4 regions of the Alkaliphilus metalliredigens QYMF genome follow, and region 2 is predicted to be linked to each of the others. Evidence: riboswitches for the same ligand, from Rfam matches in the RefSeq annotation. Region 2 holds a riboswitch; each other region holds the start of a gene.
What was found. A riboswitch is a leader RNA that binds a small molecule or an ion and turns the genes downstream of it on or off. The one in region 2 is predicted to bind cyclic di-GMP.

Region 1 (7,477 bases), 1.4 Mb from region 2:
TTGCTAGAGAGGTTAATGGCGATCTCTAAATTTATCAATCCTTGTTTTTCAAACTTTTCTTTTTGAGTTAAGGCTGTTTTGATAACCCACTTTTCTATCTCATATATTTGACCAGTTTCTTCAGCTAGAGGAATAAATTTTGCTGGAGAAATAAACCCTTTTTTAGTATGAATCCATCTTATTAATACCTCTAATCCACTTATTTCTCCCGTATTTAGATTATACTGTGGCTGATAGTAAAGCACCAGTTCCTCTTTTTCAATGGCATGCTGAAGATGATTGGTCATCTCTATATGCTCTGCATTACTTTCTAGTATTTCATCCACATAAAACAACAGTCTTCCCTTACCTTCTCTTTTAGCTTTACTCATTGCTAAGTCAGCATTTCTAAATAAGATGGTATGATCAAGACCATCTTGGGGATACAATGAAACCCCCATACTGAAGGACACAAAAAATTTATGATGATTACTTGTCCATGTTTTCCCTAGGCTATGTATTATCTCTCCTAGTAAGTGCTCCACATGCTCCTTTGAGGTTGGTTCCTTCAGTAATATTGCAAATTCGTCACTAATGAGTCGTCCAACTATATGTGGTTTTTCAACCGCGTTGTGTAGCTTATCTGCTATATATTTTAGAAATTCATCTCCAATAGAATAACCTAAAGTATTATTAATGTATTTAAAATTATTAAAATCTAAGTGAATTAAGGCAAAGGATACATCTTCTTCTATTAGTCTGGTTACTTCCACTTCTAAGAATGTCCTTTTATACAATCCAGTCAGTGAATCATAGAATGCTGCATTTTTCAATTCCTCTTCCAATGCCTTTCGATTGGTAATATCCACCCCGATGGAAAGAATTTCAGTGGGTTCACAATGTTCTTGATGCTGTAATACACTACTATTCCAAAGGAGATCCACTCTCTTTTGATCACTGGCAATGAACTCAAGCTCATGATTCTTAAATTGTTTGCTATTTTTCACTTTTTTAAAAATATTCTCCATTAAATTTTCATCCGCTTCAGTGTTCAAAAGATCCCACCATTTCTTGTCATAGAGCTCATCCTGACTATATCCAAATATGGATTCTCCAAAGGGATTCAGACTTTTAATTTTCCCTTCTTCATCCCAAATTCCAATAACCACTGGTGCTTCTCTAATAATACTTTCAGTCAAATCCTTTTGATACAATAGTTCTTGTTCCGTCGCCACCAGTTCCTCGTAAGTTGCCTGTAATTCTTCAAAGGCTTCTTTTATTTTCATGATCGATTTTCCAAATAATACCGAACGCTTTTCCACTAATACATAAATTAGTATCATGGTCACCAAGACATATAGCCAACCTTTATATGTCTGAATTTGTCTATAAATCGTGATATTTTGTACCATTATATAAAGTATCTTATCGGATAAGGCGATCCACAGTAATCCAAAGATTCCATAGATACCTGTAATGAACATGGCTTCTTTATGGGGATTGATTTGATGGTTTTTATCAAGATATTGATTAATATTTTCTTCATTTTTATGTAGTTGGTTTGTTTTGCTTTTAAAAAGCATCGCATCATCCCCTTTTTTTGTTTCTCCATGCAATACAGCTTTATAAAGATCTTATCTTCGGGGCATAAGATTCTCCACCGCATTCTCCAATATCTCAGTTCGGTAAAACCAGTAAATTGAGTTTCCTGTATTTTGAGAAAGTCGTCTCTTCCTTACCACTATTTACGATAAATGAATTGTAAAGCTATTACTATAGATTCGTCAATTATCAGCAACTTTCCTTCTTTTTCCGTATTTTTTTTCCTGAAATCACATATTATTTTCTCCATTTTGGGTTTTCGCCCCCTTAATCAATACAAACTTCCCTTTCATCAATGATACCCTAAATATATGGTGAATCACTTCAAATAAGAAAGGATTTAATTGAATATGAATGCTGCTTTCCTACACTTAAATCATTAAAAGTTATTTACTCTTTTAAATTCGGGTATACATGACTTATAATACTGAAAATCGATGTTTAATAATCAATCCATCTATTTCATTAAATCCTCTAAAAAATCTAGTTAAAAAAGGAGTTGTTTATGTGAAAATCAATCAAAAAAATTATTAATGAGTTTAGTTTTAGTTTTTTTAATTTCATTGCTTGTGGCATGCAGCGTTTTTCACTCACTTATTGCGTTATCGCAAAAAAGTATTGCCAAGGTCCCCACATGAATAAGCAGGAGCCTTAGCAATACATTGTAGATAAATCTTACGCGTTTTCGTATAAAAAATAAGCTTATCAGGATAAGTGTAATCTAAAAGAACGATGTACATTCCAATCAAAATTAATTTTTTAAAAACCAGTAGAATCCTCACCTCCATGCTTTTTATTCATCATACTCTTCAAATAAAAGCTTATGTAAAAAGTTATCGTTATATATTTTTTCCACCTCTTTTACCTCCAATGGCCTGCTAAATAGATAACCTTGGATGTAGTTGCTCCTTGCTGCTTTCAGTTGTATATATTGAGCTTCCTCTTCTATGCCTTCTGCCACTACATCTAGATTTAGACTATGGGCAAGGGCAATGATTCCACCTATCATCTTGAAATTTTTTGTTTCCAGATATTTATCACTTAAGGATTTATCCAACTTTATTTTATCTACTGGTAAAAATGTTAAATAACTAAGAGAAGAGTACCCAGTACCAAAATCATCTAGGGCCATTTTCACCCCTAGTGCTTTAATTTGATTTACAAATTCAATTGTCTTCTCAATTTTTTCTAAAAAGAGACCCTCTGTAATTTCTATCTCAAGATAGTTAGCCTCCACATGATTTTCCTTGAGCTTAGCTTGTAAAAAATCAATATAACTTAAATCATTCAGTTGCTTTGCTGAAAAATTAATTGCTATTGGCTTTAGGGATAATTCCTTCTTTTTCCATAGGGCTACTTGCTTGATGACTGCTTCCGTTACCCATCTACCAATTTCTATAATCATTCCCGTTTCTTCAGCTACTGGAATAAACTGTGCTGGAGATAGATTGCTTTTTTTAAGTCTTAAAAGAGCCTCAAATCCCACAATTTCTCCTGTATAGGTATCAATTTGTGGTTGGTATAATAATTTAAACCCATCATCTTTTAATGCTATCCTTAATTTATTTTCCACTTCAATCTTTTCATTTAAATTGGTTAGCATTTCCTCATTAAAAAACATATAATTGTTTTTCCCAAAACCCTTAACACCATACATCGCCATGTCAGCATTCATGATTAGCTGACTTACACTATTGCTATTTGACGGGTATAGAGCAATTCCAATACTGCAGGTTAGATAAACTTCATCATCCTCCACCAACAACTTGTTACTAAATAAATCAATCACTTTTCTTGCGTAATTCTCAATTTTAAGAATATCCTCTTCTTCTTTTATAAGAATAAGAAACTCGTCTCCACCAAGTCTTGATACAACAAGATTTTCACCTTTTATATGCAATAGGGCTTCAGTCACTTTTTTTAACACCTTATCTCCATATACATGACCTAATGTGTCATTGATTTCCTTGAAATTATCAAGGTCTAATAGCATAATCGCCCCGGAACGATTATGAGTAAATTCCAGCTCTAGCTTTTCTACAAGCATTCTTCTATTAGGTAAATTTGTTAGGTCATCATGATAAGCAATATGCTCAATATATGCTTCCTGCTTTTTTAGCTGATAAAAATAGTGATTGATCTCATCAAGCATGGCATTAATAGAAGAAAACAACCCTAAAAAGGTGTCTCTCTCCGGTGATGGAAGCCGATAGCCTGCATTCTTTTCTACATCAATTTGACGAATACTTTGATCTAATTGATCTACTGGCTTAATTACATTTCTATGTTGTGCCCACAAAAACAACAAAACCATAATCATCGTTATCATGCTAAAGCTTAGAAATATAAAGTAAATAGAACCATACACATTTTTCATGGACAGACCGATTCCAAGTATTCCTATGATTTCACCATCATCAAAGAGCGGAACTGTTATTTCCAATACGTTAGCATTTAGGTCTTCAGAATACCACTCAGTTGCTATTGTTTCTCCCTTTAAAGTGCTTAGGTATTCCAGATCATCGGTATATACGATGCCAATGTCTCTAATATCTGAATCAGCTATGGCCTTTAACTCCTTGTCTACAATAAGGGCATAGGCAATATTATCTTCTTTAGCTAAGCTTTCAACAATTTCCTGGTAGTTAAATTCTTGTTTTAGGATTTCATTGTTAATGACTGGATTTCTTGCTTGTTTAAGCCCATCTTCTAGTAAATCATTAATTATCTTCATAGAGCTAATCTCATTATTAATTTTTCTAGTGGTTAAATTAGCCAAATTGATTCCGCCTTGTTTCATTTCATCTAACAGTAAATTTTTACTGATATAATAGCTCGTCACACTGACAGTTAAAATAGCCAACACCCCAATGAATAATGGCAGGTATACTAATTTGTACTTATTAACAATGTGGTTTTTCACTTTATGCTTTGACTTTGGCATGGGGTGCCTCCCCTCAATTCAATAGATTTTATTCAAAAAAATAAGTGCCTTAAAGGGCACCTATTTTGACAAAATATAACTTTAATAGGCAACCCGACTATCCTATCGTCAAACGACTTAGATTCGTGGCTTTGCGTCACCATCTTTCGATGGTTTTGCCTTTACTTATTTTTAAAAATGAATTTTTAAGAAATATTGCTAATTTTCAGATACAAAGTCCTATTGGAAGTAGGACTTTGTTCTTATTTCTACAATCATACTATCACAATTTACATAATATTTCAATATATGCCATCTCATATTTCCTTACAAAATGAGGAAAATAATCTTCCTAATAAGAAGATTTTAAATTTACTTAGTCTTTTTATTTTTTTTGCATATATTTGAAACTTTTACATCAATTTCGTGTATATAATAAGTGAAGGTCAAAAATGGGGGGGATACCTTTGGAGGTCTCTGATGAAAAGCTAATTAAGCTTTGCCAAGATCAAAACATGGAGGGGTTTGATCTATTATATACGAAATACCAAAGCTATATCTATCGACTATGCTACAATTATACCCACTCTAAAGAAGATTCCTTAGATTTATTACAGGAGGTATACATAAAAATCTATCAATCCATCCCTCGCTTTGAAAAAGGCCATCCGCTATCTCCTTGGATTAAGAAGATTACAATTAATACCTGTCATAATTTCGCTAGGGCTAAAAAACCAACCCCATTGCCTTTAGATCCCACATTAAGCATTCCATCTGCTGACAACGTTGAATTAGCATTATCCTATAAAAGCACTGAAAAACTACTGAAGACCAGTATCAGTCAATTGCCCCATGAAATAAAGTCGGTGATTCTTCTTAGGCATGTAGAAGCCATGAGCTATCAGGAGATTAGCCAATGTTTGTCCATACCCATAGGAACTGTCAAGACCCATTTATTTCGAGGAAGAAAACACTTAAAAGATCAGTTAAAAAAAGAAGGGGTTTGGGAGGTGTAGAATTGAACTGTTCATTTGATAAAAGCTTACTTCAAGAGTCTCTAGAAAATACAATTGAACCATTGGAGTCCATTATACTAGAGGAGCATCTGAAGGTATGTCATGGCTGCCGAAGGGATTTAATGGAACTGAAACTCCTTCTTTGGGAACTTGAGGAGATGTCTTCCGTTGACTTACCTCCCGAGGCACTTGATGTGAAAGCCCGTGTATTACATGATTTTAAAAATCGCCAACCATCTTCCGAAGATACTCATCCCTTCGGTATAAAGGATTTTGTTGACATTCAAAGTAACATACTCAGTAGTGCTACCCTCTTTCTAAGGTTTATTCCAGGAGCTAAGGTAGCTTCTAAGACGTCTAAGTCCACGATAAAAAAGGCATCTTCTTTGCTGGAAAACTTCATTACAGGATCCTTTAAGATAAGGTCCAAGAGTTCCTTGCTAAGGAATGGCCTATGATTTTATTAGCGATACTTCGTTATCTACTCCTATTTTTATTGGCAATACTACTATTAATCCTAATTATCCCAGTGGATTATCATTTAATGGCTTCAAAGGACCTAGTTGTCACGTTTAAAGGTCATATCGGCTGGTTTTGGCACTTAGTAAAGGTGGATTTCACCATCATCAACAACAGTCCTAAAGCGATAAGAATTAAACTTCTTGGTCTTCCTATTTCCATCCACACCAGTGGAGAAGAAAGGAAGACATACAAGAAAAAACAAGAATCAAAAAAACCGAAGAAGAAAAAGACAACAAAGAAAAAAGTAAAATATAAGAATAAGTTCCCATTAGCATGGGAACATGTTACCAGAGAGTTATTAGATGTTATTTTCTTGGCTATCAAAAGGGTGCTACATCATTTGAAACCCAAAAAGTTCAGACTTGAGGGAGTCTATGGATTTGATGATCCTTACTATACCGGTATCATACTGGCCATTACAAGTTCCCTACAGCCCTTATTTAATGACTCTCCCCTAGAGATAACCCCCTCTTTTGGGGAAACAAAGCTTGAAGGAGAGTTAGAAGTCCATGGTAGAATCATTGTTATTTTGTTTCTATGGATTGTGTTGCAACTTACTTTATCTAAGCCCATTAGAAAGATTCTAAAAATATTATTTATTAAAGAGAAGGAGGAAAAAAAACATGTCAACTAACTTTTCAGAAAATGCAGGTCAATTATTCGAAAAGCTTGAAAAATTCTTTACATCTAAAACCGTTGTAGGAGAGCCTATTACCGTAGGAAGTGTTACCCTCATACCCATGGTAGATATCTCATTTGGTCTCGGTACAGGATCAGGGGATGGAACCGATGAAAAAGGAAATAAAGGAGTTGGAGGTGGTGGTGGCGTTGGTGCCAAGGCTACACCAACAGCCATAATCGTCATCAAAAATGAAGAAGTTCAAGTCCTCCCAATCAGTCAAAGAGCTGGTATGGAAAAGCTTTTAGAAATGGTACCAGACATCGTTGCTAAGGTAAATTTAAATAAGGAAACAACACAAGAGGCTCCCAAAGAAGAGTAAGATTACACCAGTTTAGTGCTTTATATAATACCTTGAAATAACTACTCACAAAAAATACCTAGATATCATACTCTAGGTATTTTTTCTTTTTAGCACCCTTCAGTTTTTCACTCCTGCGTAAATATGAATTGCGTCTCTCATAAATGCTGCTGTTCCAGGTTGTTTTTTATCATAATATGCTCTAAACCTTTCGTCATCCACATACATCTGGGCAACTCCAGCATGGGCTTCTTTTGTATAGCTGTCCCAGTAAAAGCTTATCCATTGGCGATGTAAGTCTGCTGCTCTTTGGGCTAATTCACCTGCAGGGTCCCCGGTTTGAAGTGCTGTGTGAAATGTTTCAATCACCGCATCTGCAAGGGTGGTAATTTCATCATATTCTCCTTGTGTCATGTTTTTCAGTTTCTTATTGGATTGATCAATGCTCTTATCAC
Region 2 (7,477 bases):
TTGCCATCAATTCTGGCCTTACACAACCTGCTTTGATTTCTTCAGTCAAAAATACACCTCCCATTATTTTTTCAAATAGCAATCACACTCATTATAGATATTCTTGATTAAAAAATACCCATTAAATGACTTTTAAACCCAGGTAATAGGAAGAATTTTCAAAATAGCATCGTGATTCAATAAATATAAAGAGCATATGCCTAAAATGGTTGTTGACATATGCCCAAAATGGAGTATAATTAAAACCATAAAAGGCATATGCCTATAATGATAAGGGGGATTTTTACAAATGCCAAGGCCAAAAAAATGGAGAAAAGTATGTTGTTTACCGGAAAGCAATTTATTTGGACCATTAACACCACATTATCGTGACCGTGAAATCATTATGATGACCGTTGAAGAATATGAAGCGGTTCGCTTGATTGATTTAGAAGGCATGAATCAGGAAGAATGTGCTGAAAAAATGAATGTGGCTCGAACCACAGCTCAGAGGATTTATAATGATGCTAAAAAGAAAATTGCTGATGCACTAGTTAATGGGAAAATAATTAAGATTGAAGGAGGAGATTACAAGCTTTGCAGCGATAGTGAACCCATGTATGAATGTGGAGGATGCCGAAGACATAGCTGTGGTACCTAAGAAAATCCATTGATGATTGTGATGAGATCGAAATAATAGAGGAGGAATTCTAATGAAAATAGTAATGCCAGTAGATGATAAAACAATGGAAACCAGTGTATGCCAATCCTTTGGCCGTACACCTTACTTCTTAATTTATGAGACAGAGACCAAAGAACATACTTTTATTGATAATAGTGGAGCAGCTAGTCAAGGTGGTGCAGGGATCAAAGCGGCACAGGTGATTGTAGATCAAAAGGCAGAAGTATTATTGACACCAAGATGTGGAGAAAATGCAGCAGAAGTTATTAAAGCAGCCAATATTTCTATTTATAAAACCATGAACCAATCGGTTCAAAATAATATCAACGCATACAATACGGGGACGTTACCCTTGCTAACAGAAATCCATGCAGGATTCCATAATCATGGAGGGAACTAAAATAAAAATAGCAGTGCTCAGTGGTAAAGGAGGCACTGGAAAAACACTTGTAGCGGTCAACTTGGCAGCCATAGCTAAAAACTCTGTTTACATAGATTGTGATGTGGAAGAGCCTAATGGCCACTTGTTTTTTAAGCCTGAACAGCTAAAACGGCATGATATTTCTGTGAAAATTCCAGTTGTAGATGAAAAGCTTTGCACTGGATGTCGTAGCTGTGTGGCGTTTTGCAAGTTCAATGCATTGGCTTACATCAATCATAAACTGATGGTTTTTGATGAAATTTGTCATTCTTGTGGTGGTTGCAGCTTGTTTTGTCCAGAAAAAGCTTTATCCGAAAGGGAAAAGGTAATTGGAGTGGTTCAAAATGGAAAATCTGAAGATGTCAGGGTCATTTCAGGAATTATGAATGTAGGGGAAACATCAGGTGTTCCAATAATCAAAGAGATATTGAAATATGCTAATGAATATCAAGACATTACGGTAATAGACTGCCCACCGGGGAGTGCCTGCACCGTAATGGAAAGCATAAAAGATGCTGATTATTGTATTTTAGTAGCAGAACCAACTTTGTTTGGGGTTCATAATTTGAATATGGTGCATGACTTGGTAACGCTTTTTAATAAACCATATGGGGTGGTGTTGAATAAATGTGTTCAAAGCGAAAATCCAGCTGAAACCTATTGTACTGAAAAGAATATCAACGTTTTAGGTAAAATTCTTTTTGACAATGAACTGGGGACAATTAATTCCAATGGGTTAATTGCTATTAGACAGAGCGATAAATATTTCGACGTCTTCAATCAATTGCTACACAAGGTAAGTGAGGAGGTGCAACATGAAACAGTTGTTAATCCTTAGCGGCAAAGGTGGAACAGGAAAAACCACCATGGCCACAGCATTCATCAAGCTATCCAGTGCGACAGCTTACGCTGATTGTGATGTGGATGCACCAAATCTACATTTATTGATGCATCAATCCGCAAAGGCTATAGAATCTGATTACTTTGGTATGCCAAAGGCAGAAATTAATTCTCAAATATGTGTTCAGTGTGATCTTTGTAGAGAGAATTGTCGCTTTGATGCAATCAATTTCGATGATGGCTATCATGTAGACCCATTTGTTTGTGAAGGTTGTGGTGTTTGTGAAGAACTTTGTCCTGTAGGGGCAGTATCTTTAAAGCCTGAAAAAGCAGGAGATTTAATGCTATACAAAGAAGATGTTGTCTTTTCGAGGGCCCAACTAAAAATGGGCAGTGGTACCTCTGGGATGTTGGTTACGGAAGTTAAAAAAAGCATGAAGTCTGCTGCTGAGGATGCTGAGTTCGCCATCATAGACGGCTCCCCAGGAATAGGTTGTCCAGTGATTGCGTCCCTCAGTGGTGTTGATATGGTATTAATTGTTGCAGAGCCATCCATTTCTGGAATAAGGGACATGGAACGTATTATTGAAACGGCTAGGAAGTTTCAAGCAAGAATTGCTGTTTGTACAAACAAATTTGATACCAATATAGAAATTGCTGAAAGTATAGAGGCATTTTGCAAAAAAAATAATTTGCCCTTTGTTGGGAGAGTGCCATTTGACCTAGAAGCAGTAGAAGCTATTAATAAGGGGAACAGCATTATAGACAGTGATAGTACTTCAGGTTTTGCAACAAGAGTGGTTTATAAAAGAACAATGGAATTGCTTTCTAAATAAAGTTAACGAACTTATAAACGAGGAGGAAATGAATATGAAAATTGCAGTTGCAAGTGAACAAAACAAGGTAACGGGGCATTTTGGTCATTGTGAGAACTTTAATATTTACATTGCAGAGAATAGTAAGATTGTTAAGAGTGAAACTGTAGCAAATCCAGGTCATAAACCGGGATTTTTGCCAAATTTCTTAAATGATCTTGGTGTTAACGTCATCATTTCTGGTGGGATGGGCGGTGGTGCTGTTGACATATTTAATGAAAAAGGAATTGAAGTGATTGTTGGTGCAAAGGGAGAAGCGAAAAATGCAGTGGAACTCTATTTACAAGGCCAACTGAAGTCGACAGGCTCTGTGTGTCATGAACATCAACATCATGATGATTGTAGAGATTAAGAAATCCTATGATAAGTGTTGATATACCTGGACATGGTAAAATTGAAATTAAAAATTTAGTTTTAGATTATAACGGTACCTTAGCTAAAGATGGTATTCTAATCCCTGGTGTTCCAGAATTGATAGAGGATCTTTCACATTTGGTTGATTTATATGTCATAACTGCAGACACATTTGGAAGTGTTGAATTTGAAATGAAGGGACTTCCAATAACAATTATTGGGATTGAAACAAAGGATGAAAGAGAAGCAAAGCTAGGGCTCATTCAAAAACTGAGTTCAAGGGTTACGGCTTCAATAGGAAATGGCAATAATGATGCATGGATGCTTGAGGAATCAAGAATTGGAATATGTATTATAGGAGAAGAAGGATGTTCCATGAAGGCAATGAATAGTGCAAACATAATCATAAGTGATATTAAAAATGCACTTGAACTATTCATCTATCCAAATAGACTTAAAGCAACATTGAGATTTTGATTTTGGTGATTTGGAAGGAGCATATCCTGAAAATTCAGCTCTAAGTAACTTAATACATACCAGGAACTTAGATATTGAAAGTCAAATCAAAAAAGCTGGAATTTAAATTTCAGCTTTTTTGATTCGGAGTTTAAAATTTGAGTAATGAATTCATGGAGGGTCCTATTTCTGTTTGCCAGTTCTTTAGACTGAGTATATTCACAAAAACCAATATTCTGTATGTTTATCAAAATGATTGAAGGTTATTGTTTTTTAATTAATGGATAAAAATAAAATTTAATAAATTTCGTATATTTATAGCGGGTTGGGTATATTATGAATAGATCGTTACTATGGGTAAAGAAACATAAAAGGTAGATGGAAGATGAAAAAATATCGGTAAAAATTAATGTGATAATATTCAGATATATAAAGGGAAAATGTAGAAATCATAGAAGATATATAAATAGGAAAAAAGTACTAGGAGGAATTTAAATGAGTAGTGTATTCAATGGTGAAAGGATGAAGGATGGAGTCATCAAGCTGGCTTCCTTAATTAAAAAATCTAAGGACACAGTGATCCTGACTGGAGCTGGTATGGATACGGAAAGCAATATTCCTGACTTTAGAAGTGAAAAGGGATGGTGGCGGAGTATCGATCCAAGAACCGTGGCAAACATCGATACATTTTATGAAAACTATTCATTATTTCATGAGTTCTATGACATGCGATTAAGACTTTTAGTTGGCATTCAACCTCATAAAGGACACTATATTTTATCGGATTTAGAAAAAAAGGGAATGATCAGAAGCATTGCCACACAAAATGTGGCAGGGTTACATGTAATGGCTGGAAGTCAAAATGTATATGAACTTCATGGAAACATCAGAAAAATTCGATGTAACAACTGTAATCATGAGGCGAGTTTAGAGCGTTTCTTGGCGGTAGAGACTTGTGGATCCTGTGGTGATAAAGGCCTAAGACCTAGCGTGATCCTATTTGGCGAGACCCTACCACCTAAAGCCTGGGATTCTGCCTTGCGGGATATTCAGAAGTGTGACCTTCTGATTGTAATTGGAACAAGTTTAGAAGTGTATCCTGTGAATCATCTTCCGATGCTAACAAAAGGAAAGAAAGTTTTTATCAATAATGAAGAGAGGAGTACTGACTATGCCTTTGATTTAACCATCATAGGAAAGGCAAAGGAAGTACTAGAAGCGTTGAATCATTATCTATTATTGTAGCACTTTTTATGAAAACACATCATGATCTCCAGATCAAATCGGCATAGCTTGATAATCAAAGCCTTTATTTGTGAGTCTAAAGGCTTTCTACTTATGGGATTTTCTAATAAAGGTACTCCATATAATTGATTGTTTTTTATAAATTCTAAATATTTACCCTATTTATGTTATTATGTGTTAAAATATAGAAGTGAGAAATTAGTGGAAATTTGTCGAACTAAAGCAGATCTGAATGACAACTCTTAGAAGAGTTTGAATGGCTATTAATTCCTAATGGAGGAGTAGTGGTTAAGGGAAGGCGACACAATAAACTTGATAAAGGCAAACTTATTGAAAAATAAGGACGCAAAGCTATGGATCTAAGGGGATCTTTATTCCTATGATTGCCAGGTTGCCAAAATAAAACTAGAAATCATAGAACAAGTATGATTTGTGGGGATTTGTTTATGCAGGCACCTGGGTTTTTACATAAAAAGTGGGTGTCTTTTTATGTGGTTAAATAAGAGTAAAGTAAGGAATTTTATTTAAAATAAAATATGGGGGGGTTATTAAGTGAAAAGTATTAAAACAAAATTGATTGTCTATTTTTCTGTATTAATTTTATTTGTATCTGGAAGTTTTGCCATTGTTTCTTTAACTACAGCTGGAGATGCAGTTACACAAGAAGTAGACAAAGCTCTGGGATTATTAGCAGAAGAAGGGAGCCGGATGATAAACGCTAGAATTGATACTCACTATGTATATATTGAAGGACTTTCGACTAGAGATTTGATAAGTAGTGAAGAGGCTTCTTTAGAAGAAAAATTAACTTTTCTAGAAGTAATAGTCCAACAGCGAGAAGATTATATTAGGATAGGCATTGTTGGTCAAGATGGATTTCTTCATTTTACAGATTCTTTCAGGACTGATGATACTGGGATCGACGTAAATATGAGAGACTACTTTACTGACTCCATGGCTGGTCGTAGAGGCATGATGCCTCCCACAGTTAGTATAAATCCAGCAGACAATGGATCTGTAGTCGTAGCTTTATCTGCTCCGATATATAATACCAACAATGAAGTTATAGGGGGGCTTGTGGGCATTAAAGATGCCAACTTCTTAAATGCCATTTCTGATGACATGGGTTTTGGAGACATGGGGTATGCCTTCATGATCAATGGAGAAGGTACAGTCATAGCCTATCCAGACAGAGATAGGGTAATCAATCAATGGAATCCAATTGAAGAAGTGCAGCATGCTCCCACCTTACAGTCCATGGCAGGATTATTTGAAACAATGATTGAAGAACAAACTGGTGTCAGTAGCTATCAGTTTGAAGGAAATGATCTTTATTCGGGATACGCACCTATTGAAGGTACGGATTGGATCATGGCCATTACTGCAAATGAAGAGGAAGTATTAGGTGCTATTCCAAGACTCCAAAGAAGTATTACTTTAACTGCTGTTATTATTTTAGCCATCAGTATCGCTCTTTGTTATCTAATAGGAAATTCAATTGTAAAACCAATCATTTCAACTATAAGATATTCGGAGAGAATAGCTGATTTGGATATTACAGAAGATATGCCAGAAGTATTGATGAAAAGAAAAGATGAGATTGGTTCCTTAGCAACTGCATTTCAGACTATTACGGACAACCTCAGGGTGTTTATCAGGCAAATCTCAGACACTTCTCAACAGGTAGCGGCCTCCTCTGAAGAGTTAACAGCCTCTAGTCAACAGTCAGCTACAGCAGCCGATGAAGTAGCTAGAACTATTGAGGAAATTGCTAAAGGCGCTAACGACCAAGCAAAGGATACAGAAAAGGGCGTAGAGCATATTAACGAATTAGGTGACTTAATTGAAAAAGATCAGCAATTTATCAGAAATTTAAATACTTCTGCAAATGAAGTTATTAAATTAAAGGATGACGGACTAGAAATATTAAAAGAGTTGGTGAAAAAGAGCAATACGACGAATCAATCGGCAAAGAAAGTACATGAGATTATTGTCAATACAAATGAAAGTGCAGAAAAAATAGACAGCGCTAGTCAGATGATTAAAGATATTGCAGCACAAACAAACCTATTGGCATTAAATGCAGCCATAGAAGCAGCTAGATGTAACTGGTAAAATAAAAGGGAGAGATTTTGGCAAACAAAAACGGAGAATAATTTCCAATTTACTACAATAATAATATCCCTTCTGGTAGAATTAGTTAGCTAGTGACACCAGAGGAGGAATGAAATTGAAGGAGTGGAATATGTTTGCTGAAATCCAAGGATACAAGTCCAAAGGACTGAATAAATCACAGGTAGCAAGGAGGCTGGAGATCGACTATAAAACAGTACATAAATATTGGGATATGACACCAGATGAATTTGCAAGCTTAAGACAAAGAACTGAATCTAGAGAAAGGAAGGTGGACAAATATAAGGACGAAGTCTTAGCATGGATTAGAGAACATAGGGATTTATCAAGTGCTCAAATATATGATTGGCTAGAGGAAAAATATCATGTGCTGGACTTTAAGGATAGAACTTTACGACTATATGTCAATCACTTAAGGGAAGAACATAAGCTCCCTAAAGTAGTTTCAGCAAGGCAATTTGAGGAGGTGGATGAGCTTCCTATGGGATATCA
Region 3 (7,477 bases), 1.8 Mb from region 2:
AACTTACTCGCAACTTTAAACTACAATTCCTTTGTAATCATACTATTCACTTTTGAATTTTTCTTATGCTCTTTTAAAACAACTTTTAATACATGTCTTTCAATTTTCCTCACGAAAGTCGTCCACTAAAACTCTTTGCTTTCAAATAGAGATGCTAGATATGATTCCAAATAACATGACCTACCTTTGGATTGTTATTATTCTGCTGCTACCCTCTTAATAAATGAAGGCATTAATAATATAGAGGCAGTAATGATAAGATTAATTGTTCGTTCAGTTCTTTTAGCCGGCACTACATTGAGTGGAGTAATGCGATGACTCTCGTAAGGGTTTCTTAGCTATCCTACGAAAGTTCCTAAATCATTTAAAGTAACTTCACTATAAATCTTATTTTGCTCCTTTAGAAAATAGAAATAGAGTTTCAATGCGTAGCAATAGGTCTTTTGAGTATTGATGCTTCTACCAGTATTATCAATATACTTGAGATACTTTATTGCCGGTATAACTGGTTCACCTTTATCATCAATTAATATGTATCTTACTTTAGTATTTTCTATTATTACTTGTTGTACCTTCACAGCTTATCTCCTTTTCTTTTATTGTTATTCACTTGCCCGTAGGGTTTATATTATACTATCAATACTAATAAAATAAAGTCCTTTTAATAATTCCAGCATGATCAAAAACACCAGTAGATTAGGGGTATATTAAACCATTTATCCTACTGATATTTTACTATAGATAATGTTCGTTTAAAGAAAGTGGAACGTCAGTTGGGGGATGAAAGACCTGGAAGAATGCCCCGTAATCGGAACAGTCTGTTTTCCCCCGGCCCCCCTCAATCAAACAGTTTGTGGAAGGAGCGATAGCCAAGACCCGTGAGTTACAATCTTTTGTTGGAATAAATGAAGGAGGCATGACTTATTTTGTGAAACAAAAGTGTCCTTCTAGATGAATGAATGGAGACAAATGGTTGTGGACCCCAGAGGCCTTTAGTCTTTAGGGTGAGTGGCGGGAATAAAAACAAAGGACACAGAGGGTTGCCGGTTAAAGCAACTCTCTGTGTCTACAATATGCTAGTATATTTATATACCTTATCTATTTTTATAGCTTCTTGAGTTATAGCTTTTCCCTTCCACCTGATCTTGAAAATGATCTTACCTTCCTGATCCTTTGCTTTTTTTGTTCTTCGTCTCTCTATCTCATCATTTCTAACTCTGCTGACCTGTGTATTTTTGAAACCATCGATATCCTCCATCAATGGTTTCAAATTTTGTCGGAAGGCTTTTCAAAAGATTCTTTTGATCTTCAATGTTATGACTTTAATCCTAACAAACTAACAGAGTATAAACCTCTTCCTCTTAGTTTCTTTCACTCTGAAAATACGACATAGCAGATCTTGTAATAAACCGGCCCTCACAAAATCCAGGATTTTTTTTCATTTTAACCTGAATTTGATTTAGTATTCCCGTTAAAGCGACACGATCATTTTCATCAAAGGTAAACTCGATACCATATTCATTTAAAGATTCACTTATCTCTTCTGTCCATACAAGACATCCATACACCTTAACTTCTTTTCCTAAAAGCTCTGTTTCAAACTGTAGTATAATATCTCTCTTGATAGGCAGCCTAATATTAGAAATAAAACATAAACCTCCAGGTCCTATGTTTTTTATCACAGCCTTTGTATTTCCAACGTTGGCTTTTTTGCCCTTAATCTCTAAGATCGTCATATTGGCTTCTAGTAGCTGAGGTAAGTTTACTCTAAAATACCGTCGTCTTTCCTCATTGGGTATGAATGTGGCATTGTTAGCCCGGATCGGTCTACACTTCTTCTTAGCTAATAATTTTTCAAAGTCTTCTTGTGGAACTGGCCTACTGTATAAAAAGCCTTGTCCAACAGTACAGTTTAACTTTCGTAAATAACTCAATTGATCCCAGGTTTCTACTCCTTCCGCCACCAAACGTATTCTTAAGTCTTTAGCTAAGTTAATGACAGCTTCAATAATTCTATTACTGGTTTCATCTAGGGGGATACCCTTGATAAAAAAACGATCTATTTTTAAAATATCTACATTAAATGAATTTAAATATGTCAAAGAGGAAAAACCTGCTCCAAAATCATCAATTGCCACCTTAATTCCAAGTTCTTGTAGACTCTGGATATCTGCGCTAACTTGCTGGGATTGATTCATTAACACAGTTTCTGTAATTTCCATAACTAGAAAATGAGGATCCAGCTGAAACTCATGAATTGTATTTTTTATGTTTTCCACAATATCTTTTTGGAAAAATTGAATCCCAGAATAATTAACTGACACCTTTATAGCTGGCAAGCCATCCTTCAACCACTTTTGATAGGTCTCACACACCTGCCTCAATATCCAGTTTCCTAGGGTAATGATAAAACCAGTTTCTTCTGCCAAAGATATAAACTCCTTAGGAGAGACCAGCCCCCAAGTGGGATGTTCCCATCTAATTAATGCTTCTGCACCTATGATTTCACTGGTTTGTAAGTTGACTTGAGGTTGATAATACACCTTAAATTCATTATTTTTTATAGCCCTTCTAAGGTCATTTTTCAGAGTAAAGGCTTTATAATTTTTTACATCCATCTTAGGAGAATACATTTCGTATCTGTTCTTACCAGCTTCCTTGGCCCGAAATAATGCAATATTCCCATGTTTTATAAGGGACTGAGTCTCTTGTCCATCATCAGGATAAATTGCCACTCCTACACTCATTGTAATATAAATTTCATATGGGTCGATCTTAAAGGAGCTAGAAAATAAATCAATGATCTTCATTGCAATGTTTTTATATGCCTCTATATCCTTTAAATTATAAATAAGAATACCGAACTGGTCCCCAGAGTAACGACAAATGCATCTTGTCTCTCCTAAAAAGTCCTTCAGTCGCCTAGCAGCCTGAGTAATCAGCTGATCTCCAAAACCCATTCCTAGGGCATCGTTAATGTATTTAAAATCATCTATATCCAACATCATCACAGCAAAGGTAGTCCCTTTTTCCTTGGCCTCTTGGCATTGATATTCTATTTTCTTTTCAAAGTGTAAACGGTTGGGAAGCTGAGTCATTTGATCGTGTGTGGCAATATGGTTCATTTTCTTTTGAGCTTCTACCCGTTCAGTCACATCTCTCCAATTTAATACGATGCCTTTTATGGAGGGTTCCTCCAATTGATTGTTCATAGTCAGTTCCACATAAATTCTTTTTCCAAGCTTAGTTTCTGCACTAATCTCTCTTTTGATATTCTTATTTGGTTCACTTAGAGCTACCTTGAACATCTTTTCAAGTTTAGGTTTTTCTATTTCCCAAGCAAATTCCATTAGATTTCGGCCTTCCATCTCTTTAGGTTGATAGCCAAGGATTTTTTCTACAGCTGGACTAATGTATTCAATGGTTCCATCGGGGCTGACGATTTCAAAAACATCACTGGAGTCCCGTATTAACACTTGAAATCGTTTTTGAATATGATTTATATTTTCTTGTATCCCTTGCATTTTCTTTACAAGTGCTTTCCTTTCAGTAATATCTTGGATGATTCCTCTTCTATATGTGAGATGACCTTCTAGATCAAATGTCATTTCTACTACCTGATAGATATGTCTTACAGAACCATCAGGTCTAATAATGCGAAATTCCATATCAAATGGTTGTACCTGAGGTGGATGCGCCAAGATATCTTCGATTAATTCCCGATCCTCTGGATGCACAAAATTTAAAAATGCTTCATAGCTTCCATCATACTCCTTATTTGTAATCCCATAAATGTGGTAGTACTCTTCCGACCAAGTGTTCTTATTCCTAATTACATCCATTTCCCAACTTCCCATTTTTGCCAACCGTTGGGCCTCTGCAAGATTCTTATAACTTTTTTCCAATTGAGTCTTCAATAACTTATTCTCTGTGATATCTTGTATCGTTCCTAATATCCCAATTACGACCTGGTCATCATCAAATATAGGCTCCCCCTTACTAATGACACATTTTTCTGATCCGTCCAGACCAATAATGCGATATTCAATTTCATAGGCCTTCCCCTTTAAGCATCCTGCTGTTGAATTTTGAACCGTGTCTTGGTCTTCAGGATGAATCAAGGTTATAATATTTTCGAACCGCTTCGTAAATTTTTGGGGGTCAACGCCAAATATCCGATAAACCTCCTCTGACCAAGAGAGTTCCTCGTTTCCTAAATCATAACGATAGCTTCCTACTCCAGCAACTTTTTGTGCATGATTTAAGTCTTTACCAATTCTTTTCAAATCATTTTCTATCAATTTTCGACCTGTAATGTCCTGTATAGTGCCTATCATTTTAATGGGCCTATTCATGTCATCAAATAAAACTTCAGCCCTTGAGTGGATATATTTTTCTTTTCCACCTGGGACCATAATCCGATATTCCTGATCATGGTCATTTCCCCTTAGGGCTTTCTCCATTGATTTTCTTACCACCTGCTGATCTTCAGGGTGTATAAATGTATAGACGCTCTCTATTTTATTATCAAATTCTTCTGTTGTGCGTTGAAAAATATCATAGACTTCTTGAGATCCGAAAAGCTCTTCACTTTGAAAATCATAGGTCCAACTCCCAATACTTAAAAGTTTTTGTCCATAGAAGACGTTTTCCCTTAACTGATTTAAGCTCTTTTCTAGTTTCATTCCTTTTGTGAGATCTAAAATGACTATATGCATTCCAATTAATGTTTGTTTTCTCAGAACCGGTAAGATGGTCATCTCTATATTCCTTATTCCCTTGGTTTGGGTGAATAAGTCTGACTTAATGGTTATTGACTCTCCTTTATGTAATTCTTCTACATATGTGAATTCTACATCGGTTTCCTCTGGTTTTAAGAATTCAAATATAGTTTTACCTTGCACATTAGGCGCTATGTCTTCTAATAGATGACAGAAGGACTCATTTGCTTCTATAATCAAGCCCTTGACATCACAAACAGCAGAGGCTATTGGAAAATCCACAACCCATTGGTGATATCCCTGCTTTAACTCCTTTAAGTTGCCACTACCCTTTATTTTTTCTAGTATCCCCATCCCTAATGTAGCCATTTGTTATCCCCCTTTTCATATTTGATGAAAAGCCTTACGTTATATAGTCACCATTACTACTCTATCATTACAAAAAATAAAATCGGCAAACCTGTGGTTGCCGACTTTTTATCAAATATAAACTCAATTGGCAACCCGACTATCATATCGTATAACGACTTAGACTCGTGGCTTTGCGTCACCATCTTTCAATGGTTTTGCCTTTACTAATATACAATTATATATTTTCAAGTACCATTACTACTTTTAAGTATGTATACTCAATTTAATCAGGACTATTTGCCTATATTTATATAACATAATATCACAAATCATTACATGCTACAATCATTTCCTACATAATACTCCTTCTTTTTCACAATATTTGCAATCAATTACTTAATCTCTTGCCCAGTAGAGTTCTCCAAGGTTAGACCCCTTCCCCCCACTATTTCTTAAATGTCCTGTAAATAAAGATAAAGGATAATTCTTATTCTCACATAAGAAATTTTCCTTTATCTTTTTCACTTCGAAAATCATTCATTAATAAATAACACTTGTAATTTCAATGCGCATCTCATTTTTATCTCTAATCCTTTTATCAATTCGATTAATTCCAAAATAAGCTAGTATTAAAAATATAAAACCCACTCCGATTCCAATTAATTCCTCCATGCCTTCGTAGGATAGAAGCTCTCCAATCCAAATTCCCAGTCCAATACCGAAAATCATGCCAATTAAAGGTACCATATAGACTAAAAAGGCAGCCTTTAACACTTTTTTGTTTTCCATGTTCAGCTTTACATACTGCCCCACTTGAGCTCCTACTTCATTGGTAGCTTTTACATAGGTTGCGGTAGGCGTACATCCTCCTTTACAGGAAGCACAACTCTCTCCACAGGCGCTTACTCTTTGAATCTCTATGGTTGCAATACCTTCTCCTACCTCCTTAACTACACCAATTTTTTCCATATGTTTCACTCCTTTTAAAATTCACTGTTAAAATTTCAATATTCAAATCCTCTGAGTTTTAAATTATCAATCATCCTTCCATCTTCATTATGCTTATATACATAGACTTCATCTTTTCTATAAACAATTTCCGAACAACAATTGCTACAAAAATAAGTAGCCTTGGATATTTTTCCGATGGTAGTGTCGTGACAATTAGGACACTTGATTACTTCATTTTTCACAGTATCTCCTCCAATTAACATTGCTCTTTAATGTCCACATGATTTAAAACAAAATAGTGTAGGAAATCTCACACTATTTTGCTTCTTCTTTTACTTTATCATCACCAAACTTCTCTCTTAATAATCCCGCCACTAAGGCCGTCAATGGGATGCATAGAATCAATCCGATACTTCCAGCTAAAGCTCTAATCACTTCTGTTGCAATTAAATCTAGATTGATGATTCGTGTAAAGGGATCTTCATAGGCCGTAAACAATAGTAGTAGTGGGATCATGCTACCTGTATAAGCCAATATCAACGTATTAGCCATGGTTCCCATAACATCTTTTCCTACATTCATCCCTGCCACAATCAGTTTTTGCGTTGTCATATTTGGATTAGCCAATCTAATTTCTTCCATTGAAGATGCAATCGTCATTCCTACATCCATTACTGCTCCCAAGGCTCCCATAATAATCCCAGCAAATAATAGCCCACTATAATCAAATTCAATTCCCTGTGGAATATACATTAGCATCATGGCCTCTTGAGAGGATAAGCCTGTTAATCTGACCTTTGTTCCTACGAAATAAGCGATGAGCCCAGCCACAAAGACGCCTCCCAGCACCCCTATAATAGCAGCATAGCTTTTTTTATTATTTCCTCCAACAACTAAAATCGTAAATATTGTTACCACTATTGATATGCCAATGCTCAATAATATTGGACTATATCCTGCCAGTAACCCCGGAAGTAATACTTTCATAATTAGTCCAATGGTTAGTATTAAAGTGATAATTGTTTTCAGCCCTTTGAAACCTCCAAGTAAAAGTAATAACACTACAAAGATAGCCAATACAATATAAATATAGGTATCCCTTGCATATTCGGAAATGTATACTGCTACTTCTCCATCAAGTTCTTCAATCGTAATTAATACACGATCACCAGGACTGACATCAATATCATAGGCTAAATTACCAGACAAACTATGAAGAATTTCAAACTCTTGTCCCTTATAGTCTCCAGATAATATTTCTAACTTCACAATTGTACTATCGAAAAAATCCACTTCTTCTTTATAACCTTCCTCTACTTCTTCTACCTCTAAAATTTTTGCTCTTTCAATAATTGGCTCTTCATCCAATTCTGCAGCAAATACAAAGGCCCCACCCATTGTCACTAACAGCAAAATTGTCAGTAGAATCCGTACAATATTCTTCATTTGTTAAG
Region 4 (7,477 bases), 2.0 Mb from region 2:
AAAAAGAATAAACTGTACTTCGTAGGATTAGGACTCCCCCTACTGGCAGCCCTGACACCAGAGGATTGGCAGGTGGAAATTGTTTTAGAGACCATAGAGGAGATCCCCTTTGAAAGCGATGCAGATGTGGTTGCCATTGGTAGTATGGGTCATGCCATTATTCGATCCATAGACATTGCCACTGAATTTAAAAAGAGGGGTAAAACCGTCATCATGGGAGGCTATATGGCCAGCCTCATGGGGGAAGAAGCGAAAAAATATTGCGATAGTGTCGTGATTGGAGATGCAGAAGGAGTCTGGGGTCAGCTACTGGAGGATTATGAAAGTGGCCAATTGAAGGATTTTTATAAAGAAGAATTAAATGAGTTGTCCACACCCCTGCCTCGATTTGATTTAATCATGGGGAAAAACATTGGGGATTTTCTGCCAGTGCAAGCCGGAAGAGGCTGTCCCAACAGCTGTAGCTTTTGCTCTGTTCATTGCTTATATAAAAACAAGTACTTGAAAAGGGCCATACCAGATGTGCTACGGGATATTGCTCAGATAAAAGAATTAGGTTTTAAAAAGTTCTTGCTTTTAGATGATAACATTATTGCAGACCGGGATTACCTCATGACCCTTTGTGGTGAAATTAAAAAGCTTAAGATGAAGTGGATTTCCCAATGCGCCATTACCATTGGAGAGGATCTTGAGCTACTGAAAGCTGTGGCCGATAGTGGTTGTATTGCCTTGAGCTTTGGTCTAGAGAGTATCACCCAGGAAAGCCTGAACGATATGGATAAATCCTGGGCCAATCCAAGCCATTATCCTCATCTCATTAAGACCATTCAAGAGGCAGGCATCGATGTCTCAACGGAAATGGTAGTAGGGGCAGATGGAGATACCCTAGGGTCCATTGCCGCCACAGCCCAATTTATTGAGGACAATAAAATTGTGGTACCTAGGTTTTATATCCTGACCCCCATCCCTGGAACTAAATATTTTGATGAAATGAAGTCTGCCGGGCGAATTTATAAAGAGGACATATATTCCTATAATGGAAGTGAAGCAGTTCATATTCCACAAAACATGACACCCCAAGAGCTGACTACAGCCTATTGGGAGCTATACAATGAGGTTTTTTCTTACAAATCCATCGTAAAAAGAACCCTATGGCAAAAAGGGTTCTTCAAGAGAATGGATCGCGCTTTTTTTTACGTAATGGTGAATTTGTTTTATCGATATCAAATAAAGCGAAAAATTACACCAAATATTATTTAAAAATAACTTGTTGAAAAAATTGACGAATAATGATAAATTCGATCATTAATCAGAGAGAATTGTTATTAAAAAAGAAAAAGATAGAATTTTATGGTAAATAGTTATAGAATAGAAGTAGAGAATGCAAGGCATAAAATTGCTTTTAAACTCGGAGGTGCTTAGGGTGTTAAATGTAAATACTAATACCAATACCAATACCAATACCAATACTTATATGACCCTATTTGATGATGCACTAATCGGTATTTTTCATAGTACCTTTGACGGAAAGTTTACGTATGCCAATAAAGCACTCTCCACCATATTCAAATATGACTCACCAGAGGAAGTCATTTCTTCCATTGAAAGTATAGATACCCAGCTTCTTGCAAAAGAATATAATCGTGCAGAAATAGTGGAGCAGATAAGACGAACAGGTAAGGTGACGAACCACGAAGTAAAATATCAATGTAAAGATGGGAGTATTGTAAATGCCCTATTAAATATGCAGATCATAAAGGATATAGAGGGTAATGAATTGTATCTTGAAGGTTTTATCACTGATGTGACATCCCTAAAGGAAAAAGAAAAAAGACTTGAAGAAAACGAACAAATGCTTCAGGAATTAAACGAAGAGCTAGAAGCGACCCTACATCAATTAGCTGCAAATGAAGAAGAATTGCGTGCAAATTATGAAGAGCTAAAAGAGAAAGAAGCCATGAAAGAATCCTATGAATGTCTCTTTAATAATTCATTAGATGCCATTGTTCATTTTGATGAAAAAGAACGTATTATAGATGTGAATACAGAATTTATGCAGTTATTTGGCTATAAAATAGAAGCGGTTAAAGGCAAGCATATTAATGACATTGTTGATCCCTTCCAAAAAATAGAGGGGCATCTTACCTACGAGGCTTTGAAAAAGGGAGATTGTCAATTTCGAGAGACTGTGCGATTTGATAGATCTGGAAATCCAATTCATGTTTTTGTTAAAGGCGTACCCATTGTCATCAACAAAAGAACTGTTGGAGGCTATGCCATTTATACTGATGTCAGATTTATAAAAGAAGCAAAAAAACAGATTACAACACAACAAAAAATACTGGAATCTCTTTTCAAGTATTCTCCAGATGGGATCGTACATCTTGATATGAATTGTAAGATCCAAAAAATCAACAAGGCCTTTATAGATATATTTGGCTATACATCCGATGAATGCATTGGAAAAACCATCGATGAATTAATTACCAGCCAAGAGTATTTTGAAGAAGCTCAAGTGATTAATGACCTAGCTTCCCGAAATGAAAAAATAGAAGTGGATACCGTGAGAAGAACTAAGGATGGCACCTTAGTGGATGTTTGTATTAGGGGAGGCCCTATCATTATTGATGGTCAAGTGACTGGGGATCATGCTATTTATACAGATATTCGAGCCAGAAAAGAAGCTGAAGACCAAATAAAGTACTTAAGCTATTATGATAAATTAACGGGCCTATATAATCGCGCTTTTTTTGAAGAAGAACTGAAACGTCTTGACACCAAGAGACAGCTTCCCCTGGGCATCATCATTGGTGATGTCAATGGGTTGAAACTAACAAATGATGTTTTCGGCCACCTATCAGGGGATCAACTTTTAGCCAATACTGCACAGATCCTTAAAAAAGCCTGTCGTAAGGAAGATATTGTCTGTAGATGGGGAGGAGATGAATTTGCAATCCTCTTACCTCATATAGACAAAGAAGGGATTAAAAAGATCTGTAAGAGAATCTATCATCTATGTGAAGAATCAATGGATACACCCATACAAATCAGTATTGCACTTGGCTATGGTATTAAATATAAAGAGATCGAACCCATGATAGATGTGATGAAAGAAGCAGAAGAACAAATGTATCGAAATAAATTACTGGAAAGCAAGAGTAATAGAAGTCATATTATCAATTCTTTGCAAAAGTCATTATATGAGCGTAGTCATGAAACAGAAGAACACGCCCAGCGCATGAAGGAACTGAGTATTGTATTAGGTAAAAGTCTAAATCTTGATAATGATAAAATAAATGAATTGGGTTTATTGGCCATACTTCATGATATTGGAAAAATGGCTATTTCTGATGCTATACTGCAAAAACCAGGGCCACTTACGTCACAGGAATGGGAACAAATGAAAAGACATAGTGAAATTGGCTATCGGATTGCAGAAACATCTCCAGAATTAATCCATATCTCTAAGTATATTTTATATCATCATGAAAGATGGGATGGTGCAGGATACCCCCAGGGCTTAAAGGGTGACGAAATCCCTCTGCTCTCTCGTATTATTGCTGTGGTGGATGTATACGATGTCATGACAAATGCCAGGGTGTATAAAGAAGCCATTTCTCACCAGGAAGCAATCCAAGAGCTTATAAGATGCTCTGGCAGCCAATTTGATCCCACAATCGTTAACAAATTTATTCGACTTTTTAAGTGAAAAAACCCACGAGTTTTAAAGAACTTGTGGGTTTTTGACACAGAAAAATAGTGTAGTACAGGAGACGGTATCCTAAAATATTTCCCCGTCAATAAATAATGGAAATTTTAGTTAATTAATACCCAGCCTTAGACAGTGAAACCAGTATACAAATAAATAAATATGAATATGGGAAACTTTTGACGGTATATGTCGTGATAAAGTATAGGCAATATGTTGATTTTAAGAGGAATATATTGGATATAGTTCAAGATAAGGTTTGATTTACGCCGCTTTCAGTGAAAAAGCATCAGTGCTTTTACTAAAAATGTACGAAAAATACTTGGCTAGGTCAATAGGACTTTTTGCCGATTTTTTTCGTGTAGAAAAGAGGGTTTCGTTGTATAATGTAGAACTGTGTAATAGTAATAAGTGTTGGATATTGTTAATAGTTTGATCAAGTGAAGCATTAAAGCGAAAAATGTAGAGCAAATGAACTGCAGGTATACATGGACGCCTTAAACTGCAGGGATGTAGTGGCGTAACCGACTAACAATATTCAATTAGATTGTTAGTCTCTATTTTTTTGAATATAAATCGATTTCATGAACTGAGGAGAATAAAATGATGCAAAAAAATATGCGTTTAGGGGACATCCTGATTGAAGGAGGTTTGATAACAAAAGATCAACTTAATGAGATACTGAAGCTTCAAAAAATAAAGGGAAAAAAATTAGGAGAGCTTATCGTTGATGAAGGGATTTTAAAAGAAAGTCAGATTCTAGAGGTTTTAGAATTTCAATTGGGCATACCACATATTGATTTAAATAAATATCATATTAATCCTAAGGCAGTTAAGATGATTAATGAAAATATTGCTAGAAAACATAATTTGATTCCAATCAGTATGACTAGAGGTAAGCTTATGGTTGCCATGGCAGACCCTTTAAACTTGATTGCTATAGATGACGTGAAGATCATTACGGGAATTGACATTGAAGTAGTCATTGCTACGAAAAAGGAGATATTAAATGCTGTCAATAAATATTATGATGGTAAGGAGTATGCGGATAAAGCCGTTGAAGAGTTTAAAACGCAACATGAGTTAGAAGATATAGATGAGTCTGATAGTCAGTTAATGGAGGATGTTAATAATGCACCCATGGTAAGACTCGTTAATCAAGTTATTAGCCAAGCGGTGAAACTAGGAGCCAGTGATGTTCATATTGAGCCATTTGAGGAAAGAGTAAGAATTCGTGTTCGGATTGATGGAGAACTAAAGGAGATTATGTCTCCTGCAAAATCTACACACTCGGCAATTATCACAAGAATAAAAATCATAGGTAAATTAGACATATCAGAAAAAAGAATTCCTCAGGATGGCAGAGTAGAGACTATTATTGAAAATAGAACGATAGACATGAGAATATCAGTGCTACCAACTGTATATGGAGAAAAGGTAGTGATCAGAATATTAGATAGAAACAATATTATCGTAACAAAAGAACAGCTAGGTTTTACTGAAAGAAACCTGGAATTATTTGATAGAATTATTAAAAGCCCAGAGGGGATTATTCTAGTGACAGGGCCAACTGGAAGTGGCAAAACCACAACCCTCTATACGGTATTAAAGGATCTGAACCAAATAAATAAAAATATCATTACTGTAGAAGATCCTGTGGAGTACAGACTTGATGGCATTAATCAAGTTCAGGTAAATATAAAGGCAGGTTTAACATTTGTAACAGGCCTTCGCTCAATACTGAGACAGGACCCTGACATTGTATTGGTAGGTGAAATAAGAGATGCTGAAACTGCACAAATTGCTACTAGAGCTGCGATTACAGGGCATTTGGTTTTAAGTACTTTACATACCAATGATACGGCAAGCTCCATTTCTAGATTAATTGATATGGGAATTGAACCCTACATGGTTTCATCTGCTGTTGTAGGAATAATTGCTCAACGATTGATAAAGAAAATTTGCCCACATTGTAAAATACAGTATGAAGCTACTGACAAGGATAAAAAGTTACTAGGTATAAATGAACCTCTAAATTTATTTAAAGGGAAGGGGTGCAACTCCTGTGGAAATACAGGCTACTCAGGAAGAACTGCCATCCATGAGGTTATGGCAGTGAATAGAGAAATTCGCAATTTAATCAATCATAGGGCTGACATTGATGTCATTAAGGATAACGCCATAAAAAATGGTATGCAAACACTTCATGAGTCCTGTAAATTGCTTGTCATCAATGGGACAACTACCATTGATGAGTTATTAAAAATAACCTATGGCATCGACATATAGAAAAATACAAATTTTAAATGAGGTGAACAATCTTGGATATATTAGAGCTATTAACTAAAACAGTAGAAGCAAAAGCTTCAGATCTACATATTACAGTAGCTTCGCCACCTATTGTTAGAATCAATGGCAAATTAGTTAAAATGGGAGAAGTTAAACTGATGCCAGAAGATACTAAAAGAATCGTAGAGAAGATGATGAGCCCAGAGCAGATAATCCTCTTTCATGAAAAAGGTGAACTTGATTTTTCATATTCAAATCCAGGTTTAGGTAGGTTTAGAGTCAATGCATATAAACAAAGAGGAAGCTATTCTATGGCACTTCGTGTTGTGTCTTTGATAATACCAACAATGGAGGAACTGGATCTACCTCCGATAATAACGGAACTGTCGAAGAAAAAACGAGGACTGATATTAGTGACAGGTCCAACAGGTAGTGGAAAGTCCACGACCTTGGCAGCGATGATTAACTATATGAATGAAAATAGAAGTGAACATATTTTAACCCTTGAAGACCCCATTGAGTATTTACATAAGCATAACAAGAGTATTGTCAATCAAAGAGAAATAGGAAATGACTCTTACAGCTTTTCTAATGCATTAAGAGCAGCACTAAGGCAAGATCCAGACGTTGTTTTAGTGGGAGAGATGAGGGATTTAGAGACCATTGCCATTGCCATTACCGCTGCGGAAACTGGACATTTAGTATTATCCACTTTACATACAATCGGTGCTGCTAAAACAATAGACAGAATCATCGACGTATTTCCTCCCCATCAACAGCAGCAGATTAAAGTGCAACTGTCATCTGTAATGGAAGGGGTGATTTCCCAACAGCTCCTACCAAAAGCAGATGAATCTGGAAGAGTTGCAGCTTTTGAAGTCATGGTTAGCAATCCTGCCATAAGAAACTTAATTCGAGAAGGAAAAACCCACCAGATGCAAACTGTGATTCAGACAAAATCAAAGCTAGGAATGAAGACAATGGATGCTTCATTAATGGAACTGTATCATAAAGGAATAATTACTAGAGAAGCCCTACAAAAGCATGCAGTAGACTTAGATATGGTCAACCGTCAATTAGGTATTTAAAGGATAACCTTAATATTAAAGATAAGGAAAGGTGGTGATTCATTGGCGAGTACCTTTAAATATAAGTCAGTTACTAGTGAAGGGGGGAGTGTAGAGGGAACATTTACTGCAGAATCAAAAAATGAAGTGATCCGAATGATTCGCCAAAAACAGCAGATTCCTGTCAAGGTAGAAGAAACTAAGGACAAATCAAAAGAGGTAAAAGACCTTAACCTTTTTAAACAAAAAGTAAAAACCAAGGATCTCACAGTTTTTTGCAAGCAATTCTATACCATGTTGAATGCAGGGATGTCATTAACCAGTAGCCTAGAGGTGTTGATGGATCAGACTGAAAACAAAACATTGAAGGCTGTAATTGAAGATCTTTTTACCCAAGTTCAAAAAGGCGATA

Region 1: linked by a shared signal. The riboswitch ahead of AMET_RS24405 (putative bifunctional diguanylate cyclase/phosphodiesterase) and the one ahead of AMET_RS07250 (methyl-accepting chemotaxis protein) in region 2 are both predicted to bind cyclic di-GMP.
Region 3: linked by a shared signal. The riboswitch ahead of AMET_RS24445 (EAL domain-containing protein) and the one ahead of AMET_RS07250 (methyl-accepting chemotaxis protein) in region 2 are both predicted to bind cyclic di-GMP.
Region 4: linked by a shared signal. The riboswitch ahead of AMET_RS17115 (GspE/PulE family protein) and the one ahead of AMET_RS07250 (methyl-accepting chemotaxis protein) in region 2 are both predicted to bind cyclic di-GMP.

Annotation. Positions count from the first base shown of each region.
Region 1 covers NC_009633.1:2,940,187-2,947,663, forward strand. The annotation lists gene AMET_RS14415 (sensor domain-containing protein) at 1-1,562, opposite strand, end outside; gene AMET_RS24405 (putative bifunctional diguanylate cyclase/phosphodiesterase) at 2,375-4,525, opposite strand; cyclic di-GMP riboswitch class I at 4,610-4,695, opposite strand; gene AMET_RS14425 (RNA polymerase sigma factor) at 4,972-5,520, shown strand; gene AMET_RS14430 (hypothetical protein) at 5,523-5,978, shown strand; gene AMET_RS14435 (DUF2953 domain-containing protein) at 5,975-6,676, shown strand; gene AMET_RS14440 (GerW family sporulation protein) at 6,666-7,043, shown strand; gene AMET_RS14445 (MerR family transcriptional regulator) at 7,143-7,477, opposite strand, start outside.
Region 2 covers NC_009633.1:1,523,092-1,530,568, forward strand. The annotation lists gene prxU (thioredoxin-dependent peroxiredoxin) at 1-49, opposite strand, end outside; gene AMET_RS07215 (DUF134 domain-containing protein) at 290-640, shown strand; gene AMET_RS07220 (NifB/NifX family molybdenum-iron cluster-binding protein) at 693-1,061, shown strand; gene AMET_RS07225 (nucleotide-binding protein) at 1,048-1,920, shown strand; gene AMET_RS07230 (ATP-binding protein) at 1,898-2,758, shown strand; gene AMET_RS07235 (NifB/NifX family molybdenum-iron cluster-binding protein) at 2,793-3,149, shown strand; gene AMET_RS07240 (HAD family hydrolase) at 3,158-3,628, shown strand; gene AMET_RS07245 (SIR2 family NAD-dependent protein deacylase) at 4,103-4,852, shown strand; cyclic di-GMP riboswitch class I at 5,163-5,251, shown strand; gene AMET_RS07250 (methyl-accepting chemotaxis protein) at 5,405-6,967, shown strand; gene istA (IS21 family transposase) at 7,083-7,477, shown strand, end outside.
Region 3 covers NC_009633.1:3,301,569-3,309,045, forward strand. The annotation lists gene AMET_RS26945 (hypothetical protein) at 187-318, shown strand; gene AMET_RS15985 (transposase) at 339-578, opposite strand; gene AMET_RS15990 (hypothetical protein) at 1,067-1,258, opposite strand; gene AMET_RS24445 (EAL domain-containing protein) at 1,362-5,090, opposite strand; cyclic di-GMP riboswitch class I at 5,217-5,302, opposite strand; gene AMET_RS16000 (SoxR reducing system RseC family protein) at 5,613-6,041, opposite strand; gene AMET_RS16005 (hypothetical protein) at 6,077-6,265, opposite strand; gene AMET_RS16010 (YibE/F family protein) at 6,339-7,469, opposite strand.
Region 4 covers NC_009633.1:3,557,416-3,564,892, reverse strand. The annotation lists gene AMET_RS17125 (B12-binding domain-containing radical SAM protein) at 1-1,260, shown strand, start outside; gene AMET_RS17120 (PAS domain S-box protein) at 1,424-3,709, shown strand; cyclic di-GMP riboswitch class II at 4,166-4,248, shown strand; gene AMET_RS17115 (GspE/PulE family protein) at 4,313-5,998, shown strand; gene AMET_RS17110 (type IV pilus twitching motility protein PilT) at 6,031-7,086, shown strand; gene AMET_RS17105 (type II secretion system F family protein) at 7,129-7,477, shown strand, end outside.